2 regions of the Rhizobium atlanticum genome follow, and region 2 is predicted to be linked to the other one. Evidence: predicted binding sites of a transcription regulator. Region 2 holds the regulator's gene; the other holds the start of a gene.
The links. Region 2 encodes PhoB, which activates phosphate uptake and scavenging genes when phosphate is short. Its sites were predicted from a motif close to TGTCATNNANCTGTCAT; they were not measured.
Positions count from the first base shown of each region.

Region 1 (4,109 bases), on a different contig from region 2:
GGCTCATCGACGAGCTCGCCCGTCAGGGCACCGCCTATGTGCCGTTCTTCCCGCTTGGCGGCTTCACGCCGCTGCAATCGTCCACACTCTCCAATGTCGGCGCACGCCTGAGCGCCACGCCGATGCAGGTGGCGCTCGCCTGGCTGTTGCGCCGCGCAGCCAATATCCTGTTGATCCCCGGCACGTCGTCGCTCGGACATCTCAGGGAGAATCTCGCTGCTGCCGGATTGGTGCTGCCGGATGATGCCGACGAGGAGCTGAACCATATGGCTGACATCGCGGCCTGACGTCCGCGGCGGTGCAATCGTTAGGCCGTGTTCTAGCGCGGCGTAACGAGCTTGCCGGACGTGCTGGCGCAATCTGTCGGTCGGCCGCACCTTGTTGGCTGCGCCAACCGGCCGGTAAACGAGGGCATCAGGATGGCTTCCGTGTCAGAAGCTCATAAGTCACCAAGGCCGCTGACATCGCCAGAAAAACCACGGCTGCCAAAGGATAATCGGCACTGGCGTTCGGGTTGGCAAGCTTGGGAAGGCCGATAACACTGCCGGCCGCCAGAATCGCCGAGAGCACAACCTCCTGAACGATTAATCTCCAAAAGCCGGTCATGACCAACCTCCCGTCATCTCCGTATTATCGGCCGAAGGACGCTCAGTTTTTATACCTCACGATGCAGCCGTTGGGAAACACGCGTTGACCGCACGGTCCAGTGACCATGCGGTCTCGGTTTCAACGCTTCGGAAGCCGACTTGTTGCGGCTATGCTTTCAATAGCGCTCAGGCACATACATATCAGCCGGAACCGGCGCCCTGATGTAGTCGGCATGACGGATACGATCCGGCAGCTGAATCTCAGGCTTCGGCACGTCCTCGTAGGGAATCTGATCAAGAAGATGGGCGATGCAGTTCAGCCGCGCCCGCTTCTTGTCGACGGCCTGCACCACCCACCAGGGCGCCTCCTTGGTGTGTGTGCGCGCCAGCATTTCTTCCTTGGCCTTGGTATATTCCTCCCAGTGGATGCGGCTTTCCATGTCCATCGGCGAAAGCTTCCACTGCTTCAGCGGATCGTGGATGCGCATCTTGAAGCGGAATTCCTGTTCCTCGTCGGTGATCGAGAACCAGTATTTGATCAGCACGATGCCGGAACGGACGAGCATCCGTTCGAATTCCGGCACCGAGCGGAAGAAGTCCTCGAGTTCGTCAGGGGTGCAGAAGCCCATCACGCGCTCGACGCCGGCGCGGTTGTACCAGCTGCGGTCGAAGAGCACGATCTCGCCGGCGGTGGGAAGATGCGGGACATAACGCTGGAAATACCATTGATGGCGCTCCCGTTCGGTCGGCGCAGGCAGTGCCACTGTGCGGCAGACGCGCGGGTTGAGCCTTTGGGTTACGCGCTTGATCGCGCCACCCTTGCCGGCCGAATCCCGGCCTTCGAAAAGCACGACGACCTTCAGCTTCTTGTACTGAACCCAATCCTGCAGCCGAACCAGTTCGTGCTGCAGTCGGAAAAGCTCGCGGAAATAGATCTTCCGATCGAGCGTCTGCTCCGCCGGTTCCGTCATTCCTTCGACGACCAGATCGTCCAGCCGGTCTTCCTCCAGCTGCATTTCCAGCTCCTCATCGAAGCTGTCGGCGATTTCGGCCTTTATCCGGCTGAGCTGGTCCTGATGTGTTTTAGACATGGGCTTTCCCTTCCTGCTCAGTTGACAGGAGCATGTCACTGCAAAGTTAGTGTGACGGTTGGATAACCCACAGCTCGTTCACTTGTTCGCCTCTTTCGCCACTCCACATGCCGGCGAACTTTTTAGACGCCGCCTACACGAGATGGAGGCGTGCCTAGAGCAGTCCCGTTCGGTAGTGGTCGACAAAGTTGCGGCAGGCGCGGATGGTCAGCGCCATGACGGTGAGCGTCGTGCCAGCGATGCCGCTGCCCGGAAAGGCGCTGGCGTCGGTGACGATGACGTTCGGAGCATCCCACAGTTGATTGTAGGGATTGAGCACTGAAGCTTCCGGGCTTTCGCCCATGCGCGCACCGCCGGTTTCATGGATTGCTGCGCCCATGCACATGGTCTTGCGGAACCATGTGCGGAACATGAAGCGGCTGAAGGCATCGGCGTCGGGAAAGGCGCCTCTGCCCATCTCCTTGAGGCCGGTGGGCGATCCGATGAATTCAAGATCGCCGCCGACCTCTTTGACCATGGCGATCAACGTCTCCTCCTGCCGGCGGAGCAGCCGCCGCTCCTCCTCCTGCATGACGCAGCGAATGTGTGGCACCGGAATGTTCCAGGCGTCCTTGCGCTTGCCATCGAGGGTGATGCGATTATCGGCATAGGGCAACATGCGGCCGAAGCCGAAGAAGGCGAGACGCGCATCGGCATCCTCTGAAACCGGCGCCCTGCCGATGCTGCCCTGATAGTCGAAATCGCCGCGGGCGGCGTCACCCTCGTCGAAACGCGGGATGAAGATGCCACCGGACGGATTGTAGAAGGGATCGACAGGAGCGGAATCGTCGACGGCCCAACCCTTCGCCTTGGGAAAGGAGCCAAAGGCAAGGCATGGAAGCTGATCCATGAAATAGCGCCCGAGCGCGCCCGAGCTGTTTCCGAGCCCGTCAGGATGTCTTGCCGATACCGAGTTCAGCAGCAGCCGCACGCTCTCGATCGGCGAGGCCGCAAGCACGATTGTCGCGGCGCGAGCCGTCGAAACCTTGCCCGTGTTGCGATCGATGAATTCCGCACCGGTGGCGCGGCCGGTTTTTTCGTCGGTGGTGATGCGACGCACGACGGCGTCATAACGGACCGTCAGCCGGCCGGTCGCCTTTGCGTCCCGCAGCGGTCGCGGCATGCGTTCTGCGTCCGGCGCTATATAGCGCCAGGAGATGACGCGCCGGTCCGGCCAGCGGCTTTCTACAGCCTGCTTGAATATCTGCTCGGCGGGCGTGAGGCTTGCCGGCTTCGCATAGACGCCGTCCGGCAAGGTCGGCACATCGTCCTTGTTGCCGTAGAGCTCGAGATAGGCCTCGACTTCGTCATAGAAGGGCGCAAGCTCGTCATAGGAGATCGGCCAGTCCACGCCCTTTCCGGTGCGCGATCGGATCTTGAAATCATCGTCGGTCCAGCGCAGCAGCACGCGGCCGAAACTGTGCAGGCGCCCGCCGCCCTGGCGGCCGCGGATCCAGAGAAAGGGCTCGTTCTTCGGCGTCGTATAGGGGTTCTTGCGATCGTTGACGAAGAAGTGGCTGAAGCGCTCGGTAAAGAAGGCCGCCCGCGCCTGGATCGGCTGGCCCTTCAGGGTGGCGCGCGCACGCTCCCATATATTGATGCTGCTTGCCGGCGCCTTCTTGCGTGCCGGGTCGAAATCCCTGGGGCCGACGGCCGGCCCAGCCTCGAGCAGCAGCACCGACAGGCCCTTGGCCGTCAGCTCTTTGACAGCGAAGGAACCCGCCGCGCCGGAGCCGATCACCAGCGCATCATAAACGATCTCAGACATGTCTTTTCAAATCCTGTCCTGGAGCAATTCCTCGATGCAGCGCAAAGCACATCCGAAATTGCGGGAAAGCAAAGGAATGGCGCGTCAAAGCCGCGATCCATCGGCAGCGAAGAGTGACGCCTTGGTGATATCAAGGCCCGGAGCCATGGCATCGCCGGGCTTGAAGTCGACGTCGCCCATGAAACGAAGGGAGAGACTGTGCTCCGCCCAGTCGAACCAGACGATGGCATCCGAACCCATCGGCTCGACGACGGAAACACGGCCAGCAATCGTGGGAAGCCCGCTTGCCGCCCCGTCGAGCACAAGGTGCTCAGGGCGAAAGCCTAACGTAACAGGTCCTTCCACGGCAGCCGTGCGGAAGGCATAGTCGGTGAGGTCGACGGTTAGGCCGTTGCTTCTGAAGACGGGTGCTCCGCCGCCGCGCTCGATCCGGCCCTCGACGAAATTCATCGCCGGAGCACCGATGAAGCCGGCGACGAAGAGATTGGCCGGACGGCGGTAGATCTCGGCCGGCGAAGCAAGCTGCTGGATCACGCCGTCGCGCATGATGGCGATGCGGTCGGCGAGCGTCAGGGCCTCGACCTGATCGTGGGTCACGTAAATCATGGTGTTGCCGAGGCTTTG
Region 1 is NZ_JAQJCJ010000011.1:137,837-141,945, forward strand. Features, by position in the region: gene PH551_RS17530 (aldo/keto reductase family oxidoreductase) at 1-287, shown strand, start outside; gene PH551_RS17535 (hypothetical protein) at 415-606, opposite strand; gene ppk2 (polyphosphate kinase 2) at 764-1,678, opposite strand; gene PH551_RS17545 (GMC oxidoreductase) at 1,833-3,485, opposite strand; gene PH551_RS17550 (ABC transporter ATP-binding protein) at 3,570-4,109, opposite strand, start outside.
Region 1: ppk2 (polyphosphate kinase 2) is a predicted target of PhoB. The motif match lies at 1,730-1,746, and genes of this name have one in related genera.

Region 2 (4,109 bases):
TGAACATCCGTGAAAACACCGTAACCGCCCTGATCGGCCCCTCGGGCTGCGGCAAGTCGACCTTCCTGCGAAGCCTGAACCGCATGAACGACACGATCGAGGGGTGCCGCGTCACCGGCAAGATCACGCTCGACAGCGACGATATCTATGATCCGGATATCGACGTCGTCGAACTTCGCGCCCGCGTCGGCATGGTTTTCCAGAAGCCGAACCCGTTCCCGAAGTCGATCTATGAAAACGTCTCCTACGGCCCCCGCATCCACGGTCTCGCCAAGTCGAAGGCCGATCTCGACCAGATCGTCGAGAGCAGCCTGCAGCGCGCCGGGCTCTGGAACGAGGTCAAGGACCGCGTGCACGAATCCGGCACGGGCCTCTCCGGCGGTCAGCAGCAGCGCCTGTGCATTGCCCGCGCCGTTGCCGTCAGCCCGGAAGTCATCCTGATGGACGAGCCCTGCTCGGCCCTTGACCCGATCGCCACCGCCAAGGTCGAGGAGCTGATCCACGAACTGCGCGAAAACTATACGATCGTCATCGTCACCCACTCCATGCAGCAGGCCGCGCGCGTCTCGCAGCGCACCGCCATGTTCCACCTCGGCAATCTTGTCGAGGAGAACGACACCGACAAGATGTTCACCAATCCGGACGATCCCCGTACCCAGGACTACATCATGGGTCGCTTCGGCTGATCACGGCCATCCGAAGCCTTCCCCTTATTCGAGGACAAAGCCCCATGGCATCGACACATATTTATTCTGCCTATGATGATGATCTGAAGTTCCTTTCCAGGCGGATTTCCGAAATGGGCGGCCTGGCCGAACAGATGGTCGCCGAATCCGTCCGGGCGCTGGTCAACGGCGATACCGCGCTGGCGCAGAAGGTCATCTCAGACGACGTGATCCTCGATCACACCGAGCGCGAAATCGGCGACAAGGCGATCGTCACCATCGCCCGCCGTCAGCCGATGGCGGCGGACCTGCGCGAAATCATGGGTTCGATCCGCATCGCCGCCGATCTCGAACGCGTCGGCGACCTTGGCAAGAACACCGCCAAGCGCGTCATCGCCGTGCAGAGCACCGGCGTGCCCCGCAAGCTCGCCCGCGGTCTCGAGCATCTCTCCGAGCTGGCGCTTGTCCAGCTCAAGGAAGTGCTCGACGTCTATACGACACGCGCTGCCGACAAGGCGACCGCCATCCGCGAACGCGACAACGAGATCGACGCCATGTACACCTCGCTGTTCCGCGAGCTCTTGACCTACATGATGGAAGATCCGCGCAACATCACGAGCTGCACGCATCTGCTCTTCTGCGCCAAGAACATCGAGCGCATCGGCGACCATGCCACCAACATCGCCGAGACGATCTACTACATGGCAACAGGCGCCCAGCCGGAAGGCGATCGCCCAAAGGATGACAGCGCCAACACCGTCGGCGCCGCGACGGAATAATCCTTCCAAGATTGCGTGCGCGCCCGTTCGGGGCGCGCAAAGAGGTCGCAGCCAATTTCTGAATTTGCGCAGGACGCCTGCTTAAACCCCCAGTTTAAGGCTTGTGCGCGAGGAGACGGACACGCATGATCCCGAGAGTCGCAGTTGTTGAAGACGAGGAAGCCCTCAGCGTGCTCCTTCGCTATAATCTCGAAGCCGAAGGCTTCGAGGTCGATACCATCCTGCGCGGCGACGAGGCCGAAATTAGGCTTCAGGAGCGCACGCCCGACCTGCTCATCCTCGACTGGATGCTGCCCGGCGTCTCCGGCATCGAACTCTGCCGGCGCCTGCGCATGCGGCCGGAAACCGAGCGACTGCCGATCATCATGCTGACGGCGCGCGGCGAGGAGAGCGAGCGTGTGCGCGGACTGTCCACCGGCGCCGACGATTATGTCGTCAAGCCCTTCTCGACCCCCGAACTCGTCGCCCGCGTCAAGGCGATGCTGCGCCGTGCCCGCCCCGAGGTGCTGTCCTCGGTGCTGAAATGCGGCGATATCGAGCTCGACCGCGAAACCCATCGCGTCCACCGCAAGAGCCGCGAAGTCCGCCTCGGCCCGACCGAATTCCGCCTGCTGGAATTCCTGATGTCGTCGCCGGGCCGGGTCTTTTCCCGCTCGCAGCTGCTCGACGGCGTCTGGGGCCACGACATCTATGTCGACGAACGAACCGTCGACGTCCATGTCGGCCGCCTGCGCAAGGCGCTGAACTTCTCCAACATGCAGGACGTCATCCGCACCGTCCGTGGCGCGGGTTATTCGATGGAAGCCTGAGGCTGAGGGAGTGTGTGGGGTGGGCGTTCCCGCCAAACGCACGGCAGTACGGCTTGTGAGGCCCCCCTTGCCGTCGTCGATCGCAGCCGCTTCGTCGCCAGCGTCATTGCGCCGGCGAGGCTTATGCGTCTCGGCACCAACCTCTCCTCCGTCATCCCAGGGCTTGACCCTGGGATCCATGCGGCTGGCACGGCGTGAAGAGCTGATGGCATCCAACTGCTGGGAAACAATTGAAGCCGAGTGCTTGGCTGTGGCTCCCAGGGTCAAGCCCTGGGATGACGGAGTGTGGGGTTGGCTTGGTTGCTATACGCAAAGGTCACCTCCCCAATCGAATAAAAAAACGGGCCACTCGGCCCGTTTCACATGCTCAGCGATACAGCCCCCGCTCAGCTGACCCGTGCCGCCGCCCGGCGCCTTTCGTTGATCGGCTGATAGGCAAGCTTCTGATGATAGCTGCAATAGGGCGAATTGTCGGGGGACTCGCAGCCGCAGAAATGGAAATCTTCCTTGAGCGGGTCGCCGACCGGCCATTTGCAGGTGCGTTCGGTGAGCTCCGTCAGGCCGAGGCGGCGAGAAATCGGCACGACCACATTGCCGGCCGGCACATACTCCATTTCCTCGACGGCATCGACCTCGATCTCTTCCTTCAGCATCGTTGCGCCCTGTTGACGGGTCACGGTGCGGGTGGTGATCCGGGAGGCGTAGTTCGGCGCGCGCGGCGCGGATGTCTGGCGCTTCGGCGTGCGCGCCGCGGTGGCCGTGCCGCCGGCCTTGGCGCGGCCGGGAAGGCTGAGCCTGTGCACCTTGCCGATAACGGCGTTTCGGCTGACGCCGCCAAGCTGCGCAGCAATCTGGCTGGCGCTCAGTCCTTCGGCCCAAAGCTTCTTGAGTTTCTCGACCCGCTCGTCTGTCCAGTTCATGCCCTGTCTCCACCTTTTGCGTTGGTGATGGCAGAATCCCTCACCGTTGTCCCGGAAGCCTCCGAAACAAGAAACGCTTGATCAATTTTGGTGACTAGTTCCGCCGCATGCAGTCTAGTAATTGAACTTTAACCTAGTGTGAGGCTGACTCCGTGACAAGAGTCGCGGGAATCCGGATGAATCGAATTTCAAGTTTTCCCCAACTTGCTGCCTCTGCGTGGCATTTCTGCAATAATGCCTGTTGAAGGCCGAAAGTGCCGCTGCACAACCTTGCTGCATAGGCTAAGGCGCCAGTTTTGTTGACATTGCAGCGCGAAAAGGAAATAGTACCGCTCGCCGCCGAAAGGCGGCATTTTTGATTTTTTGGACCTGGTTTTGTTAGCCGGAGTCCGTGCAAGACAACATTGAACGGGAGACCCGCGCCATGGCTGAAGCCGCGCCGCTTTATGACACCTATTCTCGCGCCCCGCTGCGGTTCGAGCGAGGCGAGGGCGTATGGCTGATCACCGAGAGCGGCGAGCGTTATCTCGATTTCGGCGCCGGCGTCGCCGTCACCTCCGTCGGCCATGGCAACTCGCATGTGGTCGCGGCGCTGAAGGAGCAGGCCGACAAGGTCTGGCACCTCTCAAACATCTATGAGATCCCCGGCCAGGAGCGCCTCGCCAAGCGGCTGACGGACGCTACCTTCGCCGATAAGGTGTTCTTCACCAATTCGGGCGCCGAGGCGCTCGAATGCGCCATCAAGACCGCGCGCCGCTACCAGTTTTCCAAGGGCCATCCCGAGCGCTTCCATATCATCACCTTCGAGGGTGCCTTCCATGGGCGCACGCTCGCGACGATTGCTGCCGGCGGTCAGGAGAAATATCTCGAAGGTTTCGGCCCCAAGGCGCCGGGTTTCGATCAGGTGCCGTTCGGCGACATCGAGGCCGTCCGCGC
Region 2 is NZ_JAQJCJ010000002.1:119,295-123,403, reverse strand. Features, by position in the region: gene pstB (phosphate ABC transporter ATP-binding protein PstB) at 1-686, shown strand, start outside; gene phoU (phosphate signaling complex protein PhoU) at 731-1,444, shown strand; gene phoB (phosphate regulon transcriptional regulator PhoB) at 1,570-2,253, shown strand; gene PH551_RS02985 (GcrA family cell cycle regulator) at 2,640-3,173, opposite strand; gene PH551_RS02980 (aspartate aminotransferase family protein) at 3,598-4,109, shown strand, end outside.